4 regions of the Pantoea sp. CCBC3-3-1 genome follow, and region 1 is predicted to be linked to each of the others. Evidence: predicted binding sites of a transcription regulator. Region 1 holds the regulator's gene; each other region holds the start of a gene.
What was found. The regulator LexA, encoded in region 1, represses DNA repair genes until DNA is damaged. The targets are predictions, from matches to a motif close to TNCTGTATGTACATACAGNA.

Region 1 (7,379 bases):
GTTTATCCTTTTATGAAGCGTTATACCCATCTGCCTCAGGTGGTGCTCGGCGCGGCATTTGGTTGGGCGATTCCAATGGGCTGGGCTGCGGTAAGCGAATCGGTGCCGCTTGCATGCTGGCTGCTGTTCCTTGCCAATATCTGTTGGACCGTCGCGTACGACACGCAATATGCGATGGTGGATCGGGACGACGACTTGAAAATTGGCGTTAAATCAACGGCTATTCTGTTTGGACGTTTCGATAAGCTGATTATCGGACTGTTGCAGTTTGCCACGCTGGTGCTGATGGCGCTGATTGGCTGGATGATGCAGTTGGGCGGGCCTTTTTACTGGACATTACTGCTGGCCGGCGCGCTGTTCCTCCATCAGCAGAGGCTGATTGCCGCACGAGAACGTGAAGCCTGCTTCCAGGCTTTTCTGAATAACAACTACGTGGGTCTGGTACTGTTTATCGGTATTGCACTGAGCAGCGCACCGCTCGCCAACTGGCTTTAAATTTCAGGCAATAAAAAAGGGCCGTCTAAGGCCCTGAAGGTGCTGGCATAGTGCTGGCACAAAAACACGAGCCTTTCACAAAGACGCAAAAAGCGGCATCCGTGGCAGCTCATCCTGAGCCGTCCATGGCCCAGCGCGCTTTGTTCCAGGCTCGCGTTTCTCAGCAGTCAAAACGCTCAGCTACTCGTGCACGAGCGCGCTTTCAATCGTCATTCTCACTTCCTGCGAAATCAGATCGGCCAGCATCTGGTAAACCTTATGCGTTTGCTCGTACAACGCATCGCCAGTATCACTGATATAGCCTTCATCGCGCAGCGTCAGCACTAACGTCGAGAACACTGCTTTATCGAAGAACTCTGGCGCGTTGATGCCGTGCAGCACTGACAGACGCTGAGCCATTGTCCGGCTCTCTTTCTCCAGCGTACCGCGGTTTATCGACGGGTTTGCGCTGAGGATTGAGAAGGTGATGGCATAGCGCTGTAGCGTTTCACGCACGCCAGCTGCCAGCAGCTGAAGCGTGTGGAAATGTGCCGGGCTGAGACGCAGCGTCTGCGTTTGCTCGTCGGCAGTCAGCAAGCCCTGACGGGCCATCTCGCTAACCAACGCATCCAGTACGCCTGGCAGATCTTCTTTGTTCCAGTGCAGGAACAGCTCGCTTTTCAGCATTGGGTAAATAACGCTGACCTGGCGCAATAGCTCTGCACGGCTCAGTTCGCGATGCTGCATCAGCATCACTGCAATGATCGACGGCATCACCAGCATATGGTGAATGTTATTGCGGTAATAGGTCATCAGCACCGCCTGCTCGCGTGGCAGAACGATGATTTCACCAATGTTGTCCTGCTCAATCTCAAACTTATTCATGCTCAGGGCATGGTCCAGCAACGCTTCTGGCGTCATGTCCGGCACGGTTGAGTCTGGCGAGTAAGGCACGTTACGCAGTAGCTGTACGTAGCAGTCCAGCTGTTCCGTCAGCTGCTCGCGGGTCAGTGAACGCTGCCGTGAAGCCAGCAGGGCGGTAACGCACAGGTTCATGGCGTTTGCCGCACCAGCGTTGTTAATTCGCACCATCACGCTTTGAGCAATGTCATTCACCGCTGGCGTCAGCCAGGCCGGACGTTGTGCCTCGATAGGATCGATAGAGTCGCGCCACTCGGGCACATGGGTGTTGAGGTAATTGACCAGCGGCAGCGGTTCACCGAAGTTCACATAGCCCTGACCCAGGTTGCGCAGCTTACGCAGGCCGCGCAGCATCTGCATAAAGCCTTCTTTCTCTTTAGTCGCACCGCGCAGCTCTTTCGCGTAGGTTCCCACTTCCATCACGTGCTCATAGCCGATGTAGATAGGCACCAGCGTGATAGGACGATTACCGCCGCGCAGCATCGCCTGAATCGTCATCGACAGCGTGCCGGTTTTCGGATCCAGCAGGCGACCGGTACGGGAACGCCCGCCTTCAACAAAGTACTCGACCGAATAGCCACGGGTGAACAGCTCGCCCAGATATTCGCGGAAGACGGTGGAATAGAGCTTGTTGCCTTTAAAGGTACGACGGATAAAGAAGGCGCCCAGACGGCGGAAGATCGGACCGGCAGGCCAGAAATTAAGATTGATGCCGGCAGCGATGTGCGGCGGCACCAAACCCTGGTGATAAAGCACGTACGAAAGCAGCAAATAGTCCATGTGGCTGCGATGGCAGGGAACATAGACGATTTCGTGGCCGTCCTGTGCCAGCTGACGCACGCGTTCACCGCCATTAACGTTAATGCCCTGATAGAGCTTGCTCCACGTCCAGCCCATGATGCGGTCCGTAAGACGGATCGCCTCATAAGAGAAGTCGGCGGCGATCTCTTCCATCAGCTCAACGGCATTCTGCTGGGCTTTTTCGTGGGAAATTTTCTTGCTGCGCGCTTCATCTTCCACCGCTTTGGCAATGGCTTTGGACTGGAGCAGCTTGCTGAACAGATCCTGACGTACCGGCAGGCGCGGGCCAACCGCAGCCAGTCGCTGACGAGCGAAGTGCATACGGGCTACGCGAGCCAGCTTCTGCGCGATAGATTTGTCAGTGCCATGTTCCGTCGCCATACGGCGTAGAGAGACCATGGGTGAGAAACGCACAAAGCTGTCGCGTCCCAGCCACAGGACGGCAAAGAACTTTTGGATGCCGTTCAACACGCGCAGATGCGGTTGCTCATCCCCTTGTACTTCGCGGCCTGGCGCACGGCCAAACATGACGGAAACGGGCACCATCTGCACATCGAGCAGCGGGTTGCTGCGGTGCAGATCCAGGTACTCATGGAACAGCTTGACCGATTCCAGATTTGGCACAAAGTAAGGGAACACGCGTGGGCCATCATGGATAAACACATGACGTGGCAACACCGTACCGTCGATTTCTAACGGATCCAGCGGATCGGGCAGATCCTCTTTGCGGCATTGCTCACGCAGCGCCAGCAGATCGGCCTTTGAATCGTACGGCAGCACGTACATAATAGGACGCGACGTATCGAGTCCCAGTTCAGCGACCGGCTCGGCGGGGATCGCCTTACTCTTTACCAGAAATTTAACGGGTAAATTCAATAAGTTATAATATAAGTTACGCCAACCTGACATAGACAACATGAAGCCTCTTGTTAGCAAAGCGCCGCAAGCATACCAGAAAGCGCCAGTGAGATCTGTGGTGTTGCAAAATGTGCTGCACCCACACATTGACGCTAAACTTTACAAAGGGTTCCCTGATTATGGCAAATAACGTCACTGGTTTGACTCGCATCATTAAAGCTGCGGGCTACTCATGGAAAGGTCTGCGCGCGGCCTGGCAGCACGAAGCCGCTTTCAGGCAGGAATCGTTAGCGGCGCTTGCCGCCATTCTGATTGCCTGCTGGCTGGACGTAGACGCGATAACCCGTGTACTGCTGGTGGGGTCCGTCATTATGGTCATCATCGTCGAACTTCTTAACAGCGCCATTGAAGCAGTAGTCGACCGCATCAGCAGCGATATTCATCCGCTTGCCGGCCGCGCAAAAGACATGGGCTCCGCTGCGGTGTTACTGGCTACTCTACTGGCTCTTTTTGTTTGGGTAATGCTGTTGATTCCTCATTTGCGGCATGTTTTCCAAAATTAACGTAACAGTCGTTTTTTACTCAACTTTATAGTTTTCAACCGGCAAATACCTGTATATACTCACAGTCGACTGTATAAACAACCAGGGGGCGGGATGAAAGCACTAACGGCAAGGCAGCAGCAGGTTTACGACCTGATTCGCGACCATATTAACCAGACCGGTATGCCACCGACACGGGCAGAGATCGCCACGCAGCTCGGTTTCCGTTCCCCGAATGCGGCTGAAGAACATCTGAAAGCGCTGGCGCGTAAAGGCGTCATCGAAATTGTTTCTGGCGCATCACGCGGTATCCGCCTGATGATGGAAGAAGAAGGCGGTTTGCCGCTGGTTGGACGCGTTGCGGCGGGCGAACCGCTGCTGGCTGAACAACATATTGAAGGGCATTATCAGGTCGATCCCGATTTGTTTAAGCCTGGCGCTGATTTCCTGCTGCGCGTTAGCGGCATGTCGATGAAAGATATTGGTATTATGGATGGTGATTTACTGGCCGTGCATAAAACGCAGGACGTGCGTAATGGTCAGGTCGTGGTTGCGCGCATTGACGATGAAGTCACCGTCAAGCGGCTGAAAAAGCAGGGTAATATTGTTCAACTGCTGCCTGAAAACAGTGAATTTCAGCCAATTGTTGTCGATCTGCGTCAGCAGACTTTCTCAATTGAAGGGCTGGCCGTCGGCGTTATCCGCAACGGCAACTGGCTTTAAGCTTCCCTGTTTTGTACGCGCCGTTGCTCCCGCGGCGCGTCTCCTCTGGCCGTAATGTCCCGTTCGGCTGTGGACCGCTAATGTAATCCTGTCGCGCAGTGGATGATGATGCGATTAATAACCTCCTCAGACAAACACCTCTGGCGGCTGGCGCTGCCGATGATCCTTTCCAATATTACCGTGCCGCTGCTGGGCCTGGTTGATACTGCCGTTATTGGCCATCTGGACAGTCCCGTTTACCTGGGCGGCGTCGCAGTAGGAACAACGACCACCAGCTTTCTGTTTATGCTGCTGCTGTTTTTACGGATGAGCACCACCGGTCTGACCGCTCAGGCATTTGGCGCTAATGACAAACCCGCATTAGCTCGGGCGCTGATGCAGCCTTTGCTGATCGCGCTGTTTGCCGGGCTGGCTTTTATCCTCTTTAAAACTCCCCTTACTCATCTTGCTCTGTCGCTGGTTGGCGGGAACAGTGACGTTTTGCATCAGGCGGCACTGTTCATGCATATTCGCTGGCTGAGCGCGCCGGCAATGCTGGCTAACCTTGTGCTGCTCGGCTGGCTGTTAGGCGTTCAGTATGCGCGTGCGCCTGTTGTTCTGCTGGTGGTGGGTAACCTGGTGAATGTTCTGCTCGACCTGTGGTTTGTCATCGGATTGAAGTGGGGCGTTGAGGGCGCAGCAGCCGCAACCGCGATTGCCGAATACGTCACGTTGATGGTCGGGCTGGTCATGGTATGGCACGTTCTGAAAATGCGCGGCGTCTCTTTTCCCCTGCTGAAAAAGGCCTGGCGAGGCAATGTTGGTCGTTTGCTGCGGCTTAATCGTGACATTATGCTGCGCTCATTGCTCCTGCAACTCTGCTTTGTCTCGCTGACCTTCTTTGGCGCGAGGCTGGGTAGCGATACAGTAGCCGTTAACGCTGTTTTACTGATGTTTCTGACCTTTACTGCCTATGCGCTCGATGGTTTTGCCTATGCGGTTGAAGCTTGCTCTGGCGAAGCCTGGGGCGCACGGGATGCTCAAAAGCTTCTGGTCGTCTGGCAGGCAGCCTGTCGTCAGGCTGGCCTGGTCGCGCTGATGTTTTCGGTCATCTATGCGCTGGCAGGTACGCATATTGTTGCGCTACTTACTTCACTTCCTGAACTGCAACAGCAAGCCGATCGCTATCTGTTCTGGCAAATTCTGTTGCCGATCTGCGGCGTATGGTGCTATCTGCTGGATGGCATGTTTATTGGCGCTACGCGAGCCAGTGAAATGCGCAACGGCATGGTGATAGCCGCATTGGGTTATGGCGCCACGCTGTTATTGGTGCCTTCGCTGGGCAATCATGCTTTATGGCTGGCCGTCACCGTTTTTCTGACTTTACGCGGGCTTTCCTTATGGGCAATTTGGCGCTACCACTGGCGACATAACAGCTGGTTTACGCCCTGTCAGAATTTGTAACTTCTTGCCTGCCGCTTCGCTAGTCACTGATATACCAAATATTTTCTGTTTTTTGCGCCGCTGTTGCAAAATTTTTTAACCTAAAAATAGCGTTCAGCCAGGCAAAGTCGCCATCTTCTACTACAATTATCTGTACGTTAAGCACTTAAGCAGCGTTTTATGTTGCTGCAAGCCGTTTTGCTGAAACGAAAGCCAAGAAACTGTTAAAACCTAAGGTAAGGAGCAAAAAATGAATAAAGACGAAGCCGGCGGTAACTGGAAGCAGTTAAAAGGTAAAGTGAAAGAAAAATGGGGCAAGCTGACCGACGATGATATGACTGTCGTAGAAGGTAAACGCGATCAGCTTGTGGGCAAAATCCAGGAACGCTACGGTTATGCTAAAGACCAGGCGGAAAAAGAAGTCAGCGACTGGGAAAGCACCAACGACCATCGTTTCTGACCGCCTTCAATAGCCTACAGGCAAGTGCCAGGCAGTGCTCCCCGTACTGTCCTGACAGCTTTCAGCAGGTAACTCAGGGTTCGGGACGGTGCTCCTACCACTGTTCTGAACCTGTACAGCGCTGAAAGTACTTAAGCGTAGCAGGAAGAAGTTCCTGGCAAGGCACAAGGAAGGTGCCACTTAATCCTTTCTGATATATCCCCTAATCAACGCCCGCGTTTTTTTGCTGTTACGGTATGATCGTGCTGGCAGGCATCATGGTGTTGACAGGCTTCAACTTCCACACATTTTTTGCATAATCCATGCGCTTCAATCACGCTATTGGCCAGCGCAAAGCCCGTGCTCAGGGCCAGTGATTTTAAAATATTTTCGACGCCTTCTGCATGTTGTTCAGCTACCGCGCCGCAGCGATCGCAGATAAGCATTGCCGAAGTATGGGAGGGCTGTTCGAAATGATGGCAGACGACATAGCTATTGGTTGATTCAACCCGATGCACAAACCCCTGTTCCAGCAGGAAATCCAGCGCGCGATAGACCGTTGGCGGTTTTGCCTGCGGCTCGCTGCTTCGCAACAGATCCAACAGGTCATAGGCGCTGATTGCCCCATGGTGTTGGCTCATCAAGCGGAGCACTTCCAGGCGCTGAGGCGTCAACCTGACATTGCGCTGTAGACAGATAGCTTCTGCCTGCGACAAGATTTTTTCAGGACTGCTTACGTTCATAACTTTCCCCCAGGCTGGATCAGAGTGTTATGTTATCACAGAGGCAGCAAAACGCCGAATCTCCCCATCGCCGGGTTCCCTCGCTTTTCGCCGCACAAAAAACGCCCATATCACTCCAGCAATGTCTGGTTGTAATCCTTTTCCATCGTTATCCGGGAACGTTCAGAGCAGCGAACATTTTTCCGTACCAGTAGTTTTTTAAGGATTTGTAAAATTGCGATTGCAGGCTGAAATGTTCCTGTCTACTTTTTATATAAGGGTTTCTGAATGTTCAGCGAATCAACATTCAGCAATATGCTTATCAATTAGGCAGATAGCAGATAAATCATTCCTCAATGAGCAGAAAAACCCCCGCATTGTTACTGAATTCCTGGCAATGACTTGTCGTCTTTATCGTCATGATGCAGACATTCGCACGCTGCACGCTTATATCAAGCGCTGCCTCCTTTTTCTGGA
Region 2 (7,379 bases), 1.2 Mb from region 1:
TAAATTGTGAGTAAGCGTTGGTTTATCACCGGCACGGATACGGAAGTCGGTAAAACCGTAGCCAGTACCGCACTGTTACAGGCAGCGAAAGCGGCAGGGTTTTGCAGCGTAGGGTACAAGCCGGTCGCTTCCGGGTGTGAGGTGACGGAAGCGGGCGTGCGTAATAGCGATGCGCTGGCTTTACAGCGTAACAGCGTGCTGACGCTGCCGTATGAAACGGTTAACCCGTTGGCCTTCGTCGAGCCCACTTCGCCGCATATCGTCAGTGCGGAGGAAGGCAGACCGATTACCTTTTCCCAGCTTTCGGCGGGGCTGGCAACGCTGAGTAGCCAGTCTGACTGGGTACTGACCGAAGGCGCAGGCGGCTGGTTTACACCGCTTTCTGAAACCACCACCTTTGCCGAATGGGTACAGCTGGAACAGCTGCCGGTGGTGCTGGTGGTTGGGGTGAAACTGGGCTGTATCAATCATGCCATGCTGACGGCGCAGGCAATTCAGGCCAGCGGACTGCGTCTGGCGGGCTGGATTGCAAACGACATCCAGCCCCGGGGCAAGCGGCATCAGGAATATATGGCTACCCTGACGCAGCGTTTGCCTGCACCGCTGCTGGGCGAAATCCCTTATCTGCACGACGGTAAAGATTTCGACCACTTAGGGCAGTATCTGCGCCTGCCTGAATAGCCGCGTGGCGGAAGGGATTCCGCCACAAATTCAGGACACCGTCAGCCAGGTGTTCACCATGCTTTCATCCAGCTGCGCGACCTTACCGTGCGCCACGTTGCGCCCGCGATGGAGCAGCAGGAAGTAGTCGGCCACCTTACGGATAAACGAAATCCGCTGCTCAAGTAGCAGGATCGTTAAGCCAAAATCGTGGTTAAGCCGGTGGATCAGATTGCCCATTTCCTCTTCCAGCCACGGCGCCATGCCTTCGGTTGGCTCATCCAGAATCAACAATTTCGGCTGCAAAACCAGTGCTCGTGCCAGCGCCAGCTGCTGTTGTTGATCGACCGGCAGCTCGCCGCAGCGCTGATGTCGCAGCGAGTAGAGCAGCGGAAACAGTTCAAACACCATCGGCGGAATGGCAGGGTGCCGTTGCTGACCCGCGCCTGCCAGCAGGGCAATTTGCAGATTGTCTTCGACGCTTAGCTGTGAAAAAAGGTGGCGGCCCTGCGGCACATAACCAATTCCCAGCGCAGCACGCTGTTCAACAGGCTGCATAAGGAGGTTTTGCGGCGGACCGTTGTCTTCCTGCCAGATCATCGAGCCACTGTTGATGGGCAGGTGACCCATAATGCAGTTGACCAGCGTGGTTTTTCCCATCCCTGGCCGCCCCAGCACGCCCGTACAGGTGCCCGGCGGCAAATCCAGATCGACATCCCACAAGATATGATTCTGCCCGTAAAACTGGTTAACAGAACGTAAGCTCAGCATCTGACACTCTCCTCCAGACAGTTTTCGATCGCACCTGATTGCATCCGCTCTACGTCGTGTGGCAAGCAGTCGTCAACGTTTCCTGCGAAACGTCTGCGGCTTTGTGCTTCTCGCTCTGGTGTTTTGAAAGCGTGAGGCGGTCTGAGTACCTTGCAATTCACAGGCCAACTTAAAAGGGGCGGTGACAAAATGGCCGTTGTGAGGAAATTAGCACCAGTTATTGGTCAGGAAATGTTAATAATTTACCGGTGAAACTGTCTTTTGCACTCTGTCAGTGCTCGTGACTTATCATCAGTGGTGCAATTGCCTGAATGGGAGGCAAAGATGGGGTGCTGGCAGACAGAAAATAAAGGGTGAAAAAGGCTGGCGCTGGCAAAATAAGTGTGCCTGACCGGCAGGAAAGAGGTTCTTAAACGACAAAAAAAAAGCAAAAAAAAATATTTGCGTACGCACTCATGCCCGACTGAAGATTTATACACAGCAGACGGCTCGGGCGTTACAATCAGTTATCCACTATTCCTGTGGATAACCGTGTGCATGACAGGATGAAAACCTGCCTGAGGCGAGAGCGGACGCGGCCTGAGCACGGGTTGCTGCGAAACTCATCTGAATTTTCATTCCACATAAAATCAGCTAGTTAACGAAAATCAAGCTGCTGAAATGGGCGGCATAATCCAGGTGCAGCATTTTGTCAGCACGTATTGACAAATGTTAAACTTTCATCCCGCCTGGGGATAACCTTCCGCCATGCCTAATGCTTAAGCATCGAGCGGTCCTGACGAAACGCGGGCCGGGCATTCACCTACACATCCTGCAAAATAACTGTAGATATATCCAGTCTTTTTTGCTGGCAAATTCGGCATAGCGGAGTAAAATTACTCTCCAGTCCGTGCTTTTTTATCACCAGGTAGCCATGCAATGAGCAAAGTCTTTAAACTCAACTCCGATTTCAAACCTTCTGGCGATCAGCCGGAGGCCATTCGCCGCCTCGAAGAAGGCCTTGAAGATGGGCTGGCGCATCAAACGCTGCTTGGGGTAACGGGGTCGGGTAAAACCTTTACCGTGGCAAACGTGATTGCCGATCTCAACCGTCCCACGATGGTTCTGGCGCCGAATAAGACCTTAGCAGCGCAACTTTACGGAGAGATGAAAGAATTTTTTCCTGATAACGCGGTGGAATATTTTGTCTCTTACTATGACTACTACCAGCCGGAAGCCTATGTGCCCAGCTCGGACACCTTTATCGAAAAGGATGCCTCGGTAAACGAACACATCGAACAGATGCGACTGTCGGCAACCAAGGCGCTGCTGGAGCGGCGTGATGTGATCGTGGTGGCCTCAGTGTCGGCCATTTACGGCCTTGGCGACCCCGATCTCTATCTGAAAATGATGCTGCATCTGTCGCGCGGAATGGTTATCGATCAGCGTGCTATTTTACGGCGGCTGGCGGAGCTGCAATATACCCGCAACGATCAGGCCTTCCAGCGCGGGACGTTCCGCGTGCGTGGCGAGGTGATTGATATTTTCCCGGCAGAATCGGATGACTACGCGCTGCGGGTTGAACTGTTTGACGAAGAGGTGGAGCGGTTATCGATTTTCGATCCGCTGACCGGGCAGATTGATTCGGTCATTCCTCGCTACACCATTTACCCTAAAACGCACTACGTCACGCCTCGCGAACGTATTTTGCAGGCAATGGAAGACATTAAAATCGAGCTGGGCGAGCGGCGTAAGACGTTGCTGGATAATAACAAATTGCTGGAAGAGCAGCGCATTTCCCAGCGCACACAGTTTGATCTCGAAATGATGAACGAGCTTGGCTACTGCTCAGGCATTGAAAACTATTCGCGCTACCTTTCCGGCCGTGGGCCGGGTGAAGCGCCGCCCACGCTGTTCGACTATCTGCCGGCGGATGGCCTGCTGGTGATCGATGAATCGCACGTTACCATTCCGCAGATTGGCGGCATGTATCGCGGCGACCGCGCGCGTAAAGAAACGCTGGTGGAATATGGTTTCCGACTGCCATCAGCGCTGGATAACCGCCCGATGAAGTTCGAAGAGTTTGAGTCGCTGGCACCACAGACTATTTACGTTTCCGCCACGCCCGGCAAATACGAGCTGGAAAAATCTGGCGGAGAAGTGATCGATCAGGTGGTGCGTCCGACGGGGCTGCTGGATCCGCTGATTGAAGTGCGGCCGGTCGCAACGCAGGTGGACGACCTGCTTTCTGAAATCCGTAAACGTGTGGCAATCAATGAACGCGTGCTGGTCACGGTACTGACCAAGCGCATGGCGGAGGATTTAACGGAGTATCTTACCGAGCACGGTGAGCGCGTCCGTTATCTGCACTCGGATATCGACACGGTAGAGCGCGTGGAAATCATTCGTGACCTGCGACTGGGTAAATTTGATGTGCTGGTCGGTATTAACCTGCTGCGAGAAGGTTTGGATATGCCTGAGGTTTCGCTGGTGGCGATCCTTGATGCGGATAAAGAAGGCTTCCTGCGTTCCGAGCGTTCACTGATCCAGACTATTGGCCGTGCGGCACGTAACGTTAACGGCAAAGCGATCCTTTACGGCGACAAAATCACCCCGTCAATGGAGCGCGCAATTGGTGAGACGGAGCGCCGTCGCGAGAAGCAGGAAATTTATAACAAGGAAAAAGGGATTGTACCGCAGGGCCTGAACAAGAAAATCGCCGATATTCTTGAGCTGGGGCAGGGGATCAACAAGAACAAAACCAAGGGAAGGGGCAAAACGCCGCTGCGCATTGTGGAAGACGATGCGGCGGTTATCGATTTGTCACCGAAAGGCTTGCAAAAACGCATCCGCGAGCTGGAGGCCAAAATGCAGGAGCATGCGCAGAATCTGGAATTCGAAGAGGCTGCCCACGTGCGTGACCAGCTGCACGAGGTGCGCGAGCTGTTTATCGCGGCTTCGTAATGGCGGAATCGCCCTTTTAGTCGTCATAAAACGGAAGGAGGCTGGGCCTCCTTCGTTCATCTCTCGGGCTTTAATCGCCTCGTTTTTGCCCAAATGCCTGCACCGCATGCTCCAGCGCGCTGTGCAGCAGCTGGCGGTCATGACGATAAGGAATATCTCCAGCTTCCAGCGGTTCCTGAATCACCAGGCGGTCGGTTAAACCGTGCGTATCGATCCGCGGGCTGACAACCACCGCGTCAATCACTTTCCTGCCGATATACTTTTCCATGATGGCCAGCTTGTCCGCCAGCGTCAGCTGCGCGGCTGCCGGGCTTAACTCCTTACCAAGATTGCCAATAAACACCATGGTTGCTGGCGTGCGACGCAGCGCCTGAGCCATATCGGGCATCAGCAATACCGGCATCAGGCTGGTATAAAAACTGCCCGGGCCGATCAGGATCAGATCCGCTTCGGCAATGGCCTGAATGGCTTCCCGGGTCGCTTTCACACCCTGAGAAAGCATCAGTTCCTGCGGCGGAGCGGACATCTGATCGATGGCCGTTTCGCCATAAATGAACTGGCCTTCATTGTCACGGGCGATTAAATCAACCGGCTGCTCGGACATGGGGATCAGAAACGCATCTACCTTCAGCAGATTACGAATCAAATTGATCGCTTCCAGCGGGCGCACGCTCAAATGATCCAGCGCTTTCAGCATCAGGTTGCCCAGATTGTGGCCAGCCAGCTCACCCTGACCGCCAAAGCGGTATTCAAACATCGCAGACGCGACGCTGGGCTCGGTAATCAGCTGGTTCAGGCAATTGCGCATATCGCCCCAGGCAATACCGCCTTCGGCACGGCGAATACGTCCCGTCGACCCGCCGTTGTCGGTGGTGGTTACAATGCCCGTCAGGCGCGATCCCAGAGGAGAAAGCGCCGACATCACGCGGCCCAGGCCATGCCCGCCGCCTATAGCGACGACGCGATCGAGATCGGCCAGTGTGCGATTACGCATAAAATTCCTTCAATATGTTAATACGGCGATAAACCTGTCGGCCAGTTTTGCCTTATTTTACGCGAATGTGGCGCGAAAATGCGGCGAAAAAACGTTATATATCAAAATACATAGCGAAACTCTGTTCTGGCAACGCTGCCTGATAAGCGGTAGAATTTCCCCACCATGATTTACGCAGTTAAGGGTAAATCACACTTAGCCCTGGCGCCTAAGTCTCCGGATAAGGTGCCCCGGCCGCAACCCCGAGTTGCCAGGGTGCAGAAAGAAATGCCTGCATCTCCCGTTATTTTGGAAAGGTGTTCTGGTGCCACAATTTACTGATAATTTCGACCGCAGCTTTTATTATCTGCGTCTGTCGATCACTGATGTCTGCAACTTCCGTTGCAATTACTGCCTGCCTGACGGTTATAAACCGCAGGGCGTTGCGAATAAAAGTTTCCTGTCGCTGGATGAGATCCGGCGTGTTACCCGTGCCTTTGCGGCTGCGGGGACGGAAAAAGTGCGCCTGACGGGTGGAGAACCTTCCCTGCGACGCGATTTTACCGAAATCATCGCTGCCGTGCGTGAAAATAGCGCAATACGTCAGCTCGCCGTGACCACCAACGGTTATCGGCTGGCACGTGACGTAGCGAAATGGCGCGAAGCAGGCCTGACGGCGCTCAATGTTAGCATCGACAGCCTGGATGCTCGCCAGTTTCATGCTATTACCGGCCAGGATAAATTTCACCAGGTGATGGACGGCATTGACGCTGCCTTCACGGCCGGTTTCAGCACGGTTAAAGTCAACACCGTGCTGATGCGCGATATTAATCATCATCATCTGGAAACCTTCCTCGACTGGATCCGAAATCGCCCAATCCAACTACGCTTTATTGAGCTGATGGAAACCGGCGACGGTGGCGAGCTGTTTCGTAAACACCATATTTCTGGCGAGGTTATCCGCGATCGGCTGGTGGCACAAGGCTGGATCAGGAAGGTGCGCGGGCGCAGCGACGGCCCGGCTCAGGTTTTCTGCCATCCTGACTACCAGGGCGAAATTGGCCTGATTATGCCTTACGAAAAAGATTTCTGCGCCAGCTGCAACCGTCTGCGGGTCTCTGCTACCGGTAAGCTCCATCTTTGCCTGTTTGGCGACGGTGGCGTTTCGCTGCGCGACCTGTTGCAGGATGACGACCAGCAGGATGCGTTGCAGGCGCGTATTGCCGCCAGCCTGCGTACGAAAAAGCAGACGCATTTTCTCCATCAGGGCAATACGGGTATTACGCAGAATCTGTCTTATATCGGCGGCTAACGCTAAGGATGTGATCAATGGGAAAATCGACGGCGGAATTTGTGCCGCTAAATGTTGCAGTACTGACCGTATCCGACAGCCGCGATGCGGCCAGCGACAGCTCCGGTGACTATCTGCGGGAAGCGTTAACCGAAGCAGGACATCAGGTGCTCGATCGCGCCATTGTGAAAGATAACCGTTACCGGATCCGCGCGGTGGTTTCCAGCTGGATCGCCAGCCTTGATATTCAGGTGGTGATCGTGAACGGCGGTACCGGTTTTAACAGCAAAAACAGCACGCCTGAAGCGCTGTTGCCGCTGTTTGACCGTGAAATCGACGGCTTTGGCGAATTGTTCCGCATGATCTCTTATGAAGATATTGGTAGCTCGACGCTCCAGTCGCGGGCCGTGGCCGGAATGGCAAATGAGACGCTGATTTTTGCCGTGCCCGGTTCTACCGGCGCCTGCCAGAGCGCCTGGGAACGCATCATTCAGGATCAGCTGGATGCCCGCACCCGTCCCTGTAATTTTGTTTCGCATGTGAAGAAGCCCTAACGTTATGCCGCAACTTACCCATATCAATGCCTCAGGCGAGGCGCACATGGTGGATGTTTCCGCCAAAAGTGAAACCGTACGTGAAGCGCGAGCCGAGGCCTTTGTGGTCATGCATCCCGACACGCTGCAAATGATCCTTGATGGCAGCCATCATAAAGGGGATGTTTTTGCGACGGCGCGCATTGCC
Region 3 (7,379 bases), 1.2 Mb from region 1:
TGCTGCGACAGCCGCCAGGCTTCCAGCCAGATTCGGGTGCGGTCATCTGTTCCCCAGCCAATAATCAGCGCGTCTTTACCGGCTTTTTTTCTGCTGCCGGTCAGACAGAAGGCGACATAATCAATCAGGATGCCGTCCAGCAGGCTACACATCGCTCTTGCCGTGTTCTGATCCAGGCCCAACCGCTGTCTGATCGGAATAAATACGTGATCGATAAGCGCATCGGCGGGATGCTCCCGCCCGGTGGAAGCCACCTTCGCCCGGAGTTTGGAGGGTTTTACGTGGCGCAAAACCGTCATCATCTCTTCCTGAAGCGTTACCCAGCCATCATGAATATTGACGTTTTCGCCTTCCAGCAGCGCTTTTACTTTCCCTACAGGAACGCCGCTTTCAATCCAGCGCTTAATCTCTTCAATGCGCTGAATGTCCTCATCGTCGAACTGACGATGTCCGCCTTCGGTACGCGCGGGTTTCAGCAAGCCGTAGCGACGCTGCCATGCCCGAAGCGTGACCGGATTAATCCTGCATCGTTCAGCAACATCACCAATACTGTATAATGTCATTCATACCCTCAGACCTTATTCCACTCCCTTAACCGTATCGAACTCTTTATTGTTGTACAACTATTATTTGGTTGTACAAGTTGATGTAACGCGTGAAAAACTTTATATCTCATAAGCTGTAACGCTTTCATGCGTCTGATTCGTCCGGCGTCCATATGCACTTCTGGCAGACCGCTAATGAACAACATTGACTATCTATTACTAAATGCTGAGCAGGCTGATTCAGTGCGCGACGAGCTCTTTCATGTCCTGAGCGGCTGTGTCGCTACAGGAGCAAGTATAGGCTTTATCAGCACCGATCCTGAACCCATGATCGCATTCTGGCAAGGCGTAATAAGCAGTCTGGCAGCAGGCGAAAAAAAGCTGCTGGTGGCGCGCCAGCAGGGAAAAGTTGTGGCGACGGTGATTGTGGTGCTGGGCATGATGCCGAACGGCAGCCATCGCGCCGAAATCGCCAAGCTGCTGGTGCATCCTTCCGCCAGGCGACAGGGCATTGCGCGTGCGCTGCTGGAGCGAGCTGAAGATCTTGCTCGCCAGGCAGACCGCTCGCTGCTGGTGCTTGATACCCGTTCCGGTGACGTCGCTGAACAGCTCTACCTGGCGCAGGGTTGGCAAATCAGCGGGCAGATCCCGGCTTATGCGTTATCGACGGAGGGCGTACTGGATGCCACCACGGTGATGTACAAGTTTTTAACGCCAGGCGAATAGTGCGTCTTGCGTAAAAAATGATTGAACGCAGTATCTGTTGCCAGTAATGTGATTCTGGTCACATCCTGAGCAGGTGCTGTCGCGGATTGCCTGCCCACCGATCCCCTTTTATGCCACTCGTTACCGTCGGATACACCCAAAAATATGTTCTATCTCAAAGTCATCAGTATCAGCTTTATCTGCGTGCTGCTGCTCTCTTTCGCACAGAGCTATGTTAAAGCCACCCACAGCGGCGTGGTGTTAACCGGTCAGAACTGGTCAACGGCTCGTCGGGATTCCGCCGGGCTGGCACCCGATGCACTGCACTATAAAGACACCGCGATTGTGCAGGTTTATGCGGCACCCACTTTTGGCTGGCGTGGTCTGCTCGCCGTCCATCCGTGGATTATTTTTAAGAAAGCGGGCGAGACGCGATATCACCGTTATGAGGTGGTCAGCTGGGGAAGCAGCAATGTGATACGCCAGAACTATGCGCTGCCGGATGGTTTTTGGTTCGGCGCTAAACCGGGTCTGCTGGTGGAACACCGTGGCGCGGCGGCGGAAGCGATGATCCCGCATATTGAAGCCGCTATTGCCAGCTATCCCTGGCCACACACTTATCGCGTCTGGCCAGGCCCTAACAGCAACACCTTTTTAGCGCATATCGGCAGAGAAGTGCCCGCGCTGAAGCTGGATCTTCCGGCGAATGCCATTGGCAAGGACTTCCGCCCGCTAAGCCATCCGATTGGCCTGCCGCCTTCCGGTAAAGGTTTGCAGGTTTCCCTGCTGGGCGCGCTGGGCTTTACGATTGGCGCGCAGGAAGGTGTTGAAATCAACATTCTGGCCTTTAACCTGGGCGTGGATGTCCGCTCTCCGGCGCTGCGCTTGCCTTTTATTGGCCGTCTGGGCATGGCGAAAGCCAGCGACGTCAGCGGTTGAATTTAACGCCTGGCAGCACGCAGAGCATTTCATAAAGAATATTGGCGGCCAGCTGCGAGGTGGTGCCGTGAGCGATCTTTTCGCCAAACATTTCATCGTTGGTATCGGTGTGGGCATCAACATGAATCAGACCCACCGGCCCGTGTTTTTTCACCAGCGCCCGTAAAATTGCAGCCGAACGATGTAGCTATCAGGCAATGTTTTCGCTGATCTCCCGGCGTGGCCGCAGCCGTGAACCACTTCTGCGCGCCTTCCGTGATGAGGCAAAATTGCATGCCATGCTGAAGGATTAAACATGAAGTGCTGACGTAAAGTGCGTACTGTGTAAAAATACAGGTCGTTTTAGAAAAAAGTGGTCGTCATGGCGTTAAATGCCGCGTTAAAAGCGCAAATCGCTGGGTGGTACAAAGCCCTTCAGCAGCAAATTCCCGATTTTATTCCCCGCGCGCCGCAGCGGCAGATGATTGCCGAAGTGGCAAAAACGCTGGCCGGCGACGATGGCCGTCATCTGGCGATTGAAGCGCCCACGGGCGTCGGGAAAACGCTTTCCTATCTGATTCCGGGAATTGCTGTGAGCCGTGCGGAGGAGAAGCCGCTGGTGGTCAGTACCGCAAACGTGGCGTTGCAGGATCAAATCTTCAGCAAAGATCTACCGCTGCTGAAAAAGATCATCCCCGATCTGCAATTCACCGCGGCCTTTGGGCGCGGGCGCTATGTTTGTCCCCGGAATCTCTCCGCGCTGGCGACCGATGAAGAGAAGCAGGGCGATTTGCTGCTGTTTCTTGACGATCGTATGACCGCCAGCAAAGACGAGCGCGAGCTTTGCACGTCGCTTGAAAAAAACCTCAATCGTCATCAGTGGGACGGTCTGCGCGACCACTGTGAAGAGACCATTGATGATTCGCTCTGGCAGCGCCTGAGTACCGATAAAGCCAACTGTCTTGGCAGCAACTGCCACTGGTTCCGGGAATGCCCGTTTTATGTAGCACGCCGGGAAATTGAAAATGCCGATGTGGTAGTGGCGAACCATGCGCTGGTGATGGCGGCGCTGGAAACGGAGTCGGTACTGCCGCCGCCGAAGAATCTGTTGCTGGTGCTGGATGAAGGCCATCATCTGCCGGATGTTGCTCGTGATGCGCTGGAGATGAGCGGCGACATTACGCCCGCCTGGAGCACGCTTCAGCTTGACCTGTTCTGCCGCCTGGTTGAACAGTGTATGGCGCAGTTCCGTCCTAAAAGGCCGCCGAATCTCAGTAATCCTGAGCGGCTGAAGGCACATTGTGAAGAGGTGCGCGAGCAGCTTCAGCAGCTGTCGCAGATCCTCAACCAGCTCCTGCCGGCAGATCCGCAGGAAGCGGAATACCGTTTTGAAATGGGGCGGCTGCCGGAAGAGGTGATGACGATTTGTGCGCGGCTGTTTAAGCTTAGTGACGGGCTGCGCGGACTGGCTGAAGCGTTGATGAACGATTTGAGCGAAAAGACCGGGCAGTTTGACGTGGTGCGCCTGCACCGCACGCTGCTGCAAATGAACCGCGCGCTTGGCTGGTTTGAAGCCAGCACCAAGCTGTGGCGGCTTTCGGCAATGGAACAGGCTTCCGGCGCGCCGGTATCGAAGTGGGTGACCCGAGAGCTGCGCGAAGGCAATCCGCATCTGCTGTTCCACTGTGCCGGGATCCGCGTTAGCGACCAGCTGGAAAAACTGCTGTGGCGCAAAATTCCCCATGTGGTGCTGACCTCGGCGACGCTGCGCTCGCTGAACAGCTTTCAGCGCCTACAGGAAATGGCTGGCCTGAGTGAAAAAGTGGGCGACCGTTTCGTCGCGCTGGATTCGCCGTTTAACCACGTCACCCAGGGCAAGCTGATTATTCCTCAGATGCGCTATGAGCCGATGCTGGCTAATGAAGTCGCGCATCTGGCTGAAATGGCGCATTTTTTCCGCCAGCAGATCAAAGAGGGCGCACACAAAGGCATTCTGGTGCTGTTTGCCAGCGGCCGGGCAATGCAGCAATTTATTGCTTATCTGCCCGAGCTGCGGCTGATGATGCTGGTACAGGGTGACAAACCGCGTCCGGCGCTGGTGGCGCTGCATCGTAAAAAAGTGCAGCAGGGTGAAACCAGCGTGCTGGTCGGTTTGCAGTCGTTTGCCGAGGGGCTGGATCTGAAAGGCGATCTGCTTTCGCAGGTGCATATTCATAAAATTGCTTTCCCCCCGGTGGACAGTCCGGTTATTTTGACCGAGGGCGAATGGCTGAAAAGCCTGAAGCGTTATCCGTTTGAAGTCCAAAGCCTGCCAAGCGCCTCTTTTAACTTAATTCAGCAGGTTGGCCGACTGATTCGCAGTCATGAATGTTTTGGCGAAATCATCATTTACGACGGACGCCTGTTGAGCAAAAGCTATGGTGCGCGTCTGCTGGGCGCGCTGCCGGTATTTCCGATTGAACAACCGGCTATGCCCGCAGGGGAACTGCCCAAGGCCAGCCCGCTGCTGAAAACGAAAAAAGCCGTGCGCCGTCGTCGCTAACAACCCAAGAGCAGAAGCATGGAATACACAAAAATTATCAAAGAAGTCGGGCGTGGAAAAAATCATGCCCGCGATCTCGATTTCACTACCGCCTGCGATCTTTACCGGCAGATGCTGGACGGTGCGGTGCCCGAGCTGGAAATGGGCGGCATCCTGATTGCGCTGCGTATCAAGGGAGAAGGCGAGGAGGAGATGCTCGGTTTTTATCAGGCGATGCAGGAACGCGTAATCACCTTAACGCCGCCGGCCAGTTTACCGATGCCGATTGTTATTCCCAGCTATAACGGCGCCCGTAAACAGGGCAACCTGACGCCGCTGCTGGCGTTGCTGCTTTCCGCGTTAGGCTTTCCGGTGGTGGTGCATGGCGTCAGCGATGACCCGACGCGTGTCACCAGCGAAGCGGTGTTCGCCGGGCTGGGCATCACGGCGAGTAGTGGTGCAGAGCAGGCGCAGCAGCGTCTGGAGCAGGGAAAGCTGGTGTTTATGTCGGTTGCCTCGCTTTGTCCGCCGCTGGCTGAACAGCTCTCGCTGCGCTGGCGGATGGGCGTACGGAACAGTGCTCATACGCTGGCTAAGCTGGTGACGCCGTTTGGCGAAGACGCTGCGCTGCGTCTCTCCAGCGTCTCGCACCCGGAATATATTGCGCGAGTCGGAAAATTTTTTCAGGCGATTGGCGGCCGGGCATTGCTGCTGAACGGCACCGAAGGCGAAGTCTATGCTAATCCGCAGCGCTGCCCGGCAATCAGCCTGATTGCTGGCGAGCAGCCAGAAGTGCTGCTGCCCCGTCAGGAAGAGAGCGGCATCGCGCGTGATGCATTACCCGAAGCCAAAGATGCACAGACCACCGCTGACTGGATCAAGCGCTGCCTGAACCGTGAAGTCCCGGTGCCACAGTCGCTGCGCCAGCAGATCGCCTGCTGCTACGTTGCTACAGGCCGTGCAAGCGATGTGGAAAGCGCGCTGGAACAGATTGCTAAAGCGGGTTACTAAGATCAAGCCTGCATGCCCTGCACGAGAGACTCCCGGCAGGGCCATGTCTACTGCTTACCGCATTTGTCAGCATCATCAATAATATGCTCCGCTAATTCCCGAAAAGGCATTCTCCTCAGCACATCGCCGGTGAGCACGGCGGCATCCGCTGCGTTTTCCATAAATTTTCGCAGATAATCTGAGGCGATATTTTGGCTTTTCAGACCACAGAGGGCATAAAGTTTTGCCTCGGGCGTGGCATCGGCAGATTCTAAAATGCTTTTAAAATCAGCTGCTGCCTGTGGACCGCGAAGGATTTCGGTATAAATGCGCTCGCCGGGCGATATTTCACCGGCAAAACCATTCATACCCAGTGAAAACGTGGGAACCTGCGATAATTCAGTGCGGTTTTTTTGCGAGGCGTTGACCAGAGAAGAGCTGGTAGCAATACAGAGTGCCAGCATCGTGAGCTGAACGGTTTTGATTCCTGACATCATTCATTCCTTTGATTTTTCAGGCGGCAGATTTTTTGTTGTTCCGAGCGCATCAATGCACTCAACGAAAACCCCAGGCGGCCAGTTTCGCCGCCCGGGCATTATCTTAGCGGCAGTAATTTTTCCGCCAGACGTGTCCAGATAGCGATCCCTTCGCCAATCAGCGCATCGTTAAAGTCGTAACGGGCGTTATGCAAAGGGGCGGACGGCGTTGCGCCATCGGCACCCAGCCAGAAGTAGGCTCCCGGGCAAACTTCCAGCATGCAGGCAAAATCTTCTGAAGCCATCGACGGGTTAATTTCCCAGTGCACGCGCTCCGGCGGCAGCAGCGACAACGCGCAGTCCCGCACGTTTTGTGCTTCCGCCTGATGATTACGGGTGACCGGGTAATCAGTAAGATACTGAATAGTGCCTTCAATGCCCATCGGTGAGGTAAAGGTCGTCACGAACTCATCAATCATCTTACGCACGTTGACCCGGACATCGCTCTGCAAACAGCGCAGCGTGCCGCGCAGCACAACGTTTTCCGGGATAACGTTAATCGCTTCGCCGCCGTTGATTTGAGTGATGCTGACCACCGCCGAGGCGAGCGGAGAAAGTCGGCGGGCAGGAATGGTTTGCAGCGCCAGAATCAGTTGCGCAGCGGCAACGATCGGGTCCGCGCCATTTTCCGGCATCGCGGCATGGCAGCTTTTGCCGCGCAGGATGATTTCGAACGCATCCAGCGAGGCCATCATTGCACCGCTGTTGACCGCCAGATGCCCAACCGGCAGTCCGGGCCAGTTGTGCAGGCCGTAGATGGCGTCCATAGGAAACAGCGTAAACAGACCGTCTTCAACCATTTTACGTGCGCCACCCAGGTTCTCTTCCGCAGGCTGGAACACAAAATGCAGCGTGCCGCTGAAATTACGCGTGGCGCTAAGATGTTTGGCCGCTGCCAGCAGCATGGCGGTGTGGCCGTCATGGCCGCAGGCATGCATCACGCCAGGCTGAGCGGAGCGCCAGGCCGCATCGCCCAGTTCGGTGATGGGCAGCGCATCCATATCGGCACGAAAGCCGATAACCGGACCCGGGCCATTTTCCAGCGTGCCAACCACGCCGGTTCCGGCGAGTCCGGTGTGTACCTGGAGCCCAAATGCTCGCAGCTGTTCCGCCACCTGACGTGAAGTTTGATGTTCGTAATAGCCCAGTTCCGGCCATGCGTGA
Region 4 (7,379 bases), 1.2 Mb from region 1:
TCGTTTCGACCTATGTTGCGCCGGGCGGTAATCCGTGGCAGGAAATGGCGTTTGTCAGCCAGACTGCCGGCGGGCTGGAGAATGCGGTAACCAGTGGGCTATCCGGTGTTTCTGCCGGCGGAGCCAATCCGGCCGACATGAAAAATCCCGGCCAACGTAAATCTGCCGTGCGTTTCAAGTATGCCGAGGCGATTGGCCACCCGGCCACCTCCCTCATTGGCGGCAGTATTCCGGGCTATTCCTGTAATACTGCCGCCACCCCGTTAATGCCTTACTTCCTGAGTACGCTGGATTCGGCGGCCTGGCGCACGGGCGTACCGGAGTCCCTCTATCCGGAAGCGCTTGTGCCCGGCCAGCGGGAAATTGGCAGTCAGGCCGCAGCAAACATGTGGGGCAACGTCTATCCCCGTTCAGGGTTTGTCAGCCAGACCGATGATGATAAAGCCTCTGCCGTAGTGGCACAGCGTGTCGCAGACATTATCACCCGCGCCGGGCAGCCGCATGTGTATCAGGTGCTTAAAGGCAACCGCCATGACGGGTACTGGCCACCGGGCGAGGTCAAGGAAAACACCGGCACGCGTAATCACAAATGGCAGCGGCTGGCCCCCCACATGACACAGTCATGTGCCGTCTTCCCGGACGGGAGCCACACCGCCGCGAGCGATAACAACGAAGCCTTTGCGCTCTGGCAGCCCTACAGCTGCTGCAAAAAGCGCGGGCAGACATTTCTGGGCAGCACTGATATCTGATGAGGAAAACCGTGAAAAAATCACCTTCATTTTCGGCCGTTCACGTAAGCCTGCTGCTGACCGGCTCCCTGCTGACGGTTCTTCCGGCGGCACACGCAGCCGATGATGACAACACCATCCTCGGCATGTCCCTGCCGCAGGTGAACAACAGCGCCATCGGTTACGGCAAGTCCGTGGATGGTGCCGTGTCTGACAAACTGTTCTACACCCTCGGCGGCGGATCTGTCATTTCCCAGCCGGCCACGCGCGGCAATATGCAGAAGCTGGGGCTGAACACCGGCTGGAGCAGTGACATGATGTGCGGCAATTTCGACCTGAAAACCACCGTCGGCAACCAGCTCAACGGCGTGACATCCGGGTTTAAAAATCTGATGGGTGACGTGATTCAGGGGGCCACGGGTGCGGTGGCCAGTCTGCCGGCGATGGTCATTCAGCGGGCCAACCCCGGTCTGTATGACATGCTCACCAACGGTGTGCTTCAGGCCAATGTGTCATTCGACAAGGCGCAGCTCAACTGCCAGAACATGGCAAAAAAGATGATGGACTTCAGCGACAGCAGTAACTGGACACAGCAGGCCATGATGGATGAATACAAGTCCATCGTGAACAGCGGCGACGCTGATGCGGTCCGGGTCGATGATGCAGGCAGGAACGCCACCGGCGCGTCGGGCAGCAACTGGATCGGAGGAGAGAAACGCGGCGGCGCGGGCCAGCCTGCCATCCGGGTTACCCATGACCTGATCGCTGCCGGCTACAACATGATGAACGGTCTGCCGGTTACGGCTAACTCAACGGTGGGCGAAAGCCGCTGTAACGGCGGCGCGTGCTCTAAATTCGGCAGCGCTGAGGAGGCGGCGGCCATGACCGTGAAGGTGCTGGGCGACAAATCCATGCGCACCTGTGCCAACGCCAGCGAATGCACCAGTGGTAATGCCGAGAACCAGCCCGGGACGACCATTGCCGGCACAGGCTTTGCGCCCCTGCTGGAAGACGCAACCAAAGCCAACGCTGAGCAGCTGGTCAAACTGGTCAATGGCACGGAGAAGCCCACAGCGGAGAATCTGGCGAAGCTGAAAACCGGCGGACTGCCTGTGACGGCCGGCGTGATTAAAGCCCTGCAGCGTGATCCGGATAATGCGGCCCTGACCGCCCGCCTTGCTGGCGAGCTGGCCATGTCCGACACAGTGGAAACGGCCCTGCTGATGCGCCGCATGATGGTCACCGGTATGTCAGAGCCCAATGCTGCCGCCCAGCCAAAAGCACTCGGTGCTGCCGGTGAGCGCATTGAGGCGCTGGACCGGGAAATCGCGGCGCTCAAAACCGAGATGGAGATGAAGCGCGAGCTGTCCCGTAACTCGGTGCTGACCATTATCGACAGGGAGAATCAGCGCGTCGAAACCAACCCGCAGACCCAGGCGGATGACAATACCGACAGCCGCTTCAATCAGATGGCCACGCCGAAACAGGCCGAATGAGGGAACAGCTATGCACAATAAAATGACTGTCAGGAAAGCCCTGACCCGTGCCGGCATCTTTCTGGCCTGCATGGCGCTGTTCATGGTGGTCTCGCTGATAGTGGCGGACACCGCCATGAAACATCCGGGGGAGGCTGCTGCATTCCGGCGCTGGATGCAGTCGACGCGCGACGGCTGGCTGATATGGCGGCTGGCGCTGTATGCGCTGGTTGCGTGGGGCCTCTGGAAAATCCGGCATGCGCCGGGTTTTCGGGAGGAGTTCCGGTGGCCGCTGCTGCGCATCAGCGTGGTCAGTGTGCTTTTTATCGCGTTGTGTGAGTACGCGATGTTTACCGGTACGGGAGCTTGACGATGACAACAAACAGCTATCTTGAGTATTTTCTCACGCTGCTCGGCTGGGTCATCAATCACGGCCTGTGGAACGTCCTGCTGGGTACCGGCCTTTTTGTTCTGCCGCTGGCATTCAGGGTTGTGGGTATCTGGATGCGGGTTCGCGAAGAAGGGGAGGATGAAGGCAACAAGGGGATGCTGTCGCTGCCCCGTATCGAGAACGCGCTTTATGCCGGGTTCCTGGTGATGATTGCCTGCTGTGTGCCGCTGATTAACGTCAGCCTCAGCACAATGCAGTACGACACGACCCGGGCTAAAACCTGTGGCGTCTGGACCCCGAAAGCGCCGGATGAAAGCGGTTATGCCGGCGTGGTCTCCAGTCTCAACGACCAGACGGCCGCAGCACCGGTGTGGTGGGTGCTGATTCATAAACTCTCAAAAGGTGTCACCCAGGCGGCCGTGGCGACCATCCCCTGCCGGCCGGATATGCGGCAAATCCGCTTTGAGGTGCAGCACACGCGCATCGATAACAAAGCGCTGGCGCAAGAGCTGCAGGACTTCACCAACGACTGTTACTCAGTCGCGCTCTATCTCTGGAAGCAGCAGGACCAGGGGCAGACAAAGGACAAAACCACGCTGCGTGATATCGAATGGATCGGCAGCAGTACCTTCCTGAGCCGGTATTATCCCTCGCTACAGTCGAAACTGCCCCGGGCTGCATTCCCGTGGAGTGACAGCCGGGACAGCGGCCGACCCAATACCGGAAGAGGCGGTTATCCCACCTGCAGCGAGTGGTGGAGCAGTGCGGATACCGGGCTGAAAGCCCGCGTGAAGGACCAGGCCGACCCCGATATGTGGCTGCGCATCTCGGCCGCCATGAAAATGTCAGGCTTTAATGAGAGTGACTACCAGGAAGCCGTCATCCGTCGACTGGTAAGCCCGGAAAGCCTGACGGTCTCACAGACCGGGCATGTGTATGCCGGCTATGGCGGTAACGCTGATTTTACCCTTGATAATGCCGCGGCGCGCGTGGCCTCTGTTGCCGGGGCCTCTCTGGGCAGTCTGGCGGCGTTCCCGGCGTTCGATGCGATGCGGCAGGCGCTGCCGATGGTGCAGGCCATCCTGCTGATGGCAATATATGTCATGCTGCCGCTGATCCTAGCGTTTGCGGCCTATGAGTTCAAAACCGTTATTACGCTGACCTTTGTGATGTTCGCCCTGAACTTCCTGACGTTCTGGTGGGAACTGGCTCGCTGGCTCGACAGCTGGCTGCTGACTGCATTATACAGCTCAGATACTCACAGCCGGTTTAATATGGCAGGTCTGCAGAACAGTACCGATGACCTTATTATGAATCTGGTTATGGGCACTATGTTTCTTGTACTTCCTGCCGTTTGGCTAGGCGCTTTATCATGGGCAGGAGTCAATATCGCTCAATCGCTAAGCAATGCTTTTGTAAGCGGTACGGCTGAAAGCAAAAACTCAGGAGGGAAGTTAGGCGAAGCGGGCGCAAATTTGGTTGTTAATAAAGTAGGAAAATAAAAGATAAGACGGCGACTGATGCTTTAGTCGTCGTCTTCAAGTTTTATACCAGAAGCATACCATCCTGAACCTGCATCTCCATGAGTCCTGTATTCCATAGTTGGCTTTTGACCGGATATGGGATTGTTTTCATCCATATCCTTAGCTGTTGATGAACTAGATAAGAGAGCTGAGCCAACAAAAACTAGCCCTCCCAAAAGTAGTGCCGATCCTGCGATAAGCATTCCGCAAAATATAAACGCTAAAATAATTAGAGAAAATAATAAAACCGCCGGGATATTTCCAACCCAACCGGGCATATTATGGTTAGTGGCCCATGAGACAAGCTTATGATTCAAATTGAAGAAGTTTCTTTTTAGGAACGTCCAATAAAACGCAATACGTTCGCCTCGGCGGCTGGCTCGTTCCTCTTGGTTCAGATGCATTTTAGGCTCCTGTCCTGAGTTAGAGAATTATTGTGGGACTATAGCGGATTTTTTGAGCAATTACTAATTACTGCTTCAGTACCCAGAGCTACCTAATAAATTCTCTAAAAATCATCAGGTTAATTTTTTCCGATGCGTTACGACTTGTCATCACTAAAAATGCATTATTATACTGTTTTTATATACAGTATAATTTGAGGGGGCGAACCATGCCGATTCCTTTAGAACAGACGATGTGTTGGGATAAAACTTCGCAGAAAAATTCAGCCAACACACCGGTTTTGATGATGGCGGCGATCGCCAGACTTACAGGTAGCAATCCATCACTGGCATGCGTTCCGTTGTTTAGCGATGGGGTTTCATGTGGGTTCCCTTCTCCTGCTCAGGATTATGTCGAAAAGCGTCTTTCCCTTGATGACCTTTGTATTCGCTATCCGGAAAGCACCTACCTGGTGCGGGCAGAAGGTGACTCAATGCGTAACGCTGGCATCAGAGACGGAGATTTACTTATAGTTGAATGTATACGTGAAGCTAAACACGGTGACATTGTTATCGCAGCTGTAGATGGAGAATTTACCTGTAAGAGGCTACAACTACTGCCTTCACCAGCCTTGGTGCCGGCTAACCCGGCATATTCAGCTATAGCACTGAATGACGATATTGAAACAGTTGTCTTCGGCGTGGTACGCCATCTTGTGCATTCATTCAAGTTCAGGGACGCTTAACAGTGTTCGCCCTGGTCGATGTTAACTCATTTTACGCTTCATGCGAGACAGTTTTCAGACCCGATCTCCGTGGCAAACCTGTGGTGGTGCTGTCTAATAACGATCTGAGTGGTGAGAAGTGTTAGTTAGTTTCGAGCGTTCAATTCTTCAGGTTTAAAGAAAAAAATGGTCCGCTATGAGCGAACAGCGGACGTAATGTTTTAGTTACGAACAGGATTAAGCCACTTGATGTATGCTGGGTCAGCCAATAAAGGATGAGAAAATGACTGAAAAAAAAGACCCCTTCTGGAACCGTATGGTTCCAGAGCTGACGGTAACGGATTTTCCCGCCTCCCTGCACTTCTATGTCAATGTGCTTGGCTTCAACATTATGATAAAGCGAAAAGAACCCGATTTTGCTTATCTCAATCTTGGTGAAGCCCAACTAATGCTTGAGCAATACCACTCGGATGGATGGAACACGGGAGAATTTACAAGGCCACTCGGACGTGGCATAAATTTTCAGATAGAAGTTGATGACGTTGAACAGATTCTCGCCCGGGTACATGCGCATGGCGTAACGCTTTATCGGGATCTCCACGAGAGCCATTACAGTATCGGAGAAAGCTCTGCCTGCCAGAGAGAGTTTCTCGTGCAGGATCCAGATGGTTATCTTTTGCGATTTAGTCAGTTTATCGAATGAGATAATAGTGTCCGCTTCTGGGGCGGGGCGGACCAGATTACTGAATTGAAGGTCCACTGTGAGCGAGAAGGGGACCCACCATAATGATATGGTTTCAACGGAGAGTATCTTTGCCTGAATGCTTCAGTTGGCACTACGTGCAAGCTTATCTATTGATGGGCCAGAAATCCGATGATAGTTAACACTCCTGATAATCTGAGCACCGAGAGACTCATAAAACTTTTGCGCCTGTGGGTCTGCTGCCACTGATAACCAGTCGAGCTGAAAGCATTCCCGTTCTTTAGCACGGCTGGCTATAAAACCCATCAGCCCTCTCCCAATTCCAGCCCTTCTGAAAGGTGCAGAAACAAAAAGCTCTTTGATAAACATTTGCCCACTGAAACGCGGTGAGGGGTACATTACTGACACACATGAGAACGCAGCGATAACTCCATCACAAACCACTTTGTGAACTTCGGTACCGGAGTCGGCTGCAAAGATCTTATCCCTCAGATACGCGGACATGTCACTCCTGGATAGGCAAAGCGTCTGGTTATAGTAGGTTTCCATTTCGATAAAAATATCAGCTAAATCATCATATTCGTCTGGTCTGCAGATGGTGATGTGCATGTATGGTCCTCAAGAAAAATGTAATGATTTATCCTAGCGTAAGGAAAACAGAAGTAAGGGAGCTATCTCAACAATGAGCTCTACAGCGCTTCCCTCCTCAGAGCACTGATATTTGCTACTAACGGTACACAGCGGCTGAATGCAGCTATGAGCGAACAGCAAACGTTGACTGGTGAATACTTAGTGAATTCATCATTATTGAACATACCCTCCCGGCAACGAACCCAATCTCAATCGTTCTCAGACAGCTAGCGCTAGTTGTTGATGACGCTCTATAAATTTCGCTTTGAGGGCGCTATAGCGACGAGCATCGTTCCTGCTGAGTAATGCAGCTGCGTGTTTTATCTCAGCATATTCTTCTGCGATGTCTTTGTTTATTCGAAGATAATCACGAAAAGCAAGATGTCTCAATACCTTCATATCTCCGACTGCAAACGCATGGACTTGATGACTACGCTGATCACCACCTTTAATGAAATATCTGCGCCCCGCAATCCCGTTCTCACCGCGAGCAACATACCCGGCGTGGGCCATTGCTGAATGGTACTTATCCAATTCATTGATGTCGGAAACTTCAAGTAGTATATCAATTACGGGCTTTGCTGAGAGACCAGGAACTGACGTACTTCCAATGTGATGGACATCCTTAGCCATTCCACCGAGCAATGTTTTTATCAGTAAACTTTCAGCTTCAAACATCTCAGGCCATTTATCATCGTATGGCACAACAATAATCTTCCGCATAAACGCATTCTCTCTGTCCAAAATGTGCAACTCAACCCTGAACCCCGGCATTGCCTGCAGCCGGCGTTCCCTGGTGAAAAAACAGAGTCCACTGGCCC

Region 2: a site for LexA is predicted at 2,252-2,271, ahead of uvrB (excinuclease ABC subunit UvrB). Genes of this name have one in related genera too.
Region 3: a site for LexA is predicted at 2,508-2,527, ahead of dinG (ATP-dependent DNA helicase DinG). Genes of this name have one in related genera too.
Region 4: a site for LexA is predicted at 4,692-4,711, ahead of umuD (translesion error-prone DNA polymerase V autoproteolytic subunit). Genes of this name have one in related genera too.

The regions. Positions count from the first base shown of each region.
Region 1 covers NZ_CP034363.1:279,801-287,179, forward strand. Annotated here, with positions in the region: gene ubiA (4-hydroxybenzoate octaprenyltransferase) at 1-495, shown strand, start outside; gene plsB (glycerol-3-phosphate 1-O-acyltransferase PlsB) at 676-3,105, opposite strand; gene EHV07_RS01105 (diacylglycerol kinase) at 3,234-3,617, shown strand; gene lexA (transcriptional repressor LexA) at 3,711-4,319, shown strand; gene dinF (MATE family efflux transporter DinF) at 4,428-5,762, shown strand; gene EHV07_RS01120 (CsbD family protein) at 5,992-6,201, shown strand; gene zur (zinc uptake transcriptional repressor Zur) at 6,408-6,923, opposite strand.
Region 2 covers NZ_CP034363.1:1,466,248-1,473,626, forward strand. Annotated here, with positions in the region: gene bioC (malonyl-ACP O-methyltransferase BioC) at 1-14, shown strand, start outside; gene bioD (dethiobiotin synthase) at 7-681, shown strand; gene EHV07_RS07025 (ABC transporter ATP-binding protein) at 712-1,431, opposite strand; gene uvrB (excinuclease ABC subunit UvrB) at 2,350-4,374, shown strand; gene yvcK (uridine diphosphate-N-acetylglucosamine-binding protein YvcK) at 4,445-5,368, opposite strand; molybdenum cofactor riboswitch at 5,549-5,683, shown strand; gene moaA (GTP 3',8-cyclase MoaA) at 5,670-6,659, shown strand; gene moaB (molybdenum cofactor biosynthesis protein B) at 6,677-7,192, shown strand; gene moaC (cyclic pyranopterin monophosphate synthase MoaC) at 7,197-7,379, shown strand, end outside.
Region 3 covers NZ_CP034363.1:1,512,780-1,520,158, forward strand. Annotated here, with positions in the region: gene EHV07_RS07225 (MerR family transcriptional regulator) at 1-563, opposite strand, end outside; gene EHV07_RS07230 (GNAT family N-acetyltransferase) at 741-1,271, shown strand; gene EHV07_RS07235 (DUF3750 domain-containing protein) at 1,416-2,189, shown strand; partial or broken gene EHV07_RS07240 (arginase family protein) at 2,236-2,358, opposite strand; gene dinG (ATP-dependent DNA helicase DinG) at 2,551-4,710, shown strand; gene ybiB (DNA-binding protein YbiB) at 4,729-5,700, shown strand; gene EHV07_RS07260 (hypothetical protein) at 5,748-6,176, opposite strand; gene EHV07_RS07265 (M20 aminoacylase family protein) at 6,275-7,379, opposite strand, start outside.
Region 4 covers NZ_CP034363.1:4,101,954-4,109,332, reverse strand. Annotated here, with positions in the region: gene EHV07_RS19155 (TIGR03756 family integrating conjugative element protein) at 1-749, shown strand, start outside; gene EHV07_RS19150 (integrating conjugative element protein) at 749-2,224, shown strand; gene EHV07_RS19145 (hypothetical protein) at 2,235-2,573, shown strand; gene EHV07_RS19140 (conjugal transfer protein TraG N-terminal domain-containing protein) at 2,576-4,096, shown strand; gene EHV07_RS19135 (hypothetical protein) at 4,120-4,521, opposite strand; gene umuD (translesion error-prone DNA polymerase V autoproteolytic subunit) at 4,731-5,246, shown strand; partial or broken gene EHV07_RS19125 (hypothetical protein) at 5,249-5,350, shown strand; gene EHV07_RS19120 (VOC family protein) at 5,509-5,928, shown strand; gene EHV07_RS19115 (N-acetyltransferase) at 6,052-6,537, opposite strand; gene EHV07_RS19110 (GrpB family protein) at 6,778-7,281, opposite strand; gene EHV07_RS19105 (DUF4440 domain-containing protein) at 7,313-7,379, opposite strand, start outside.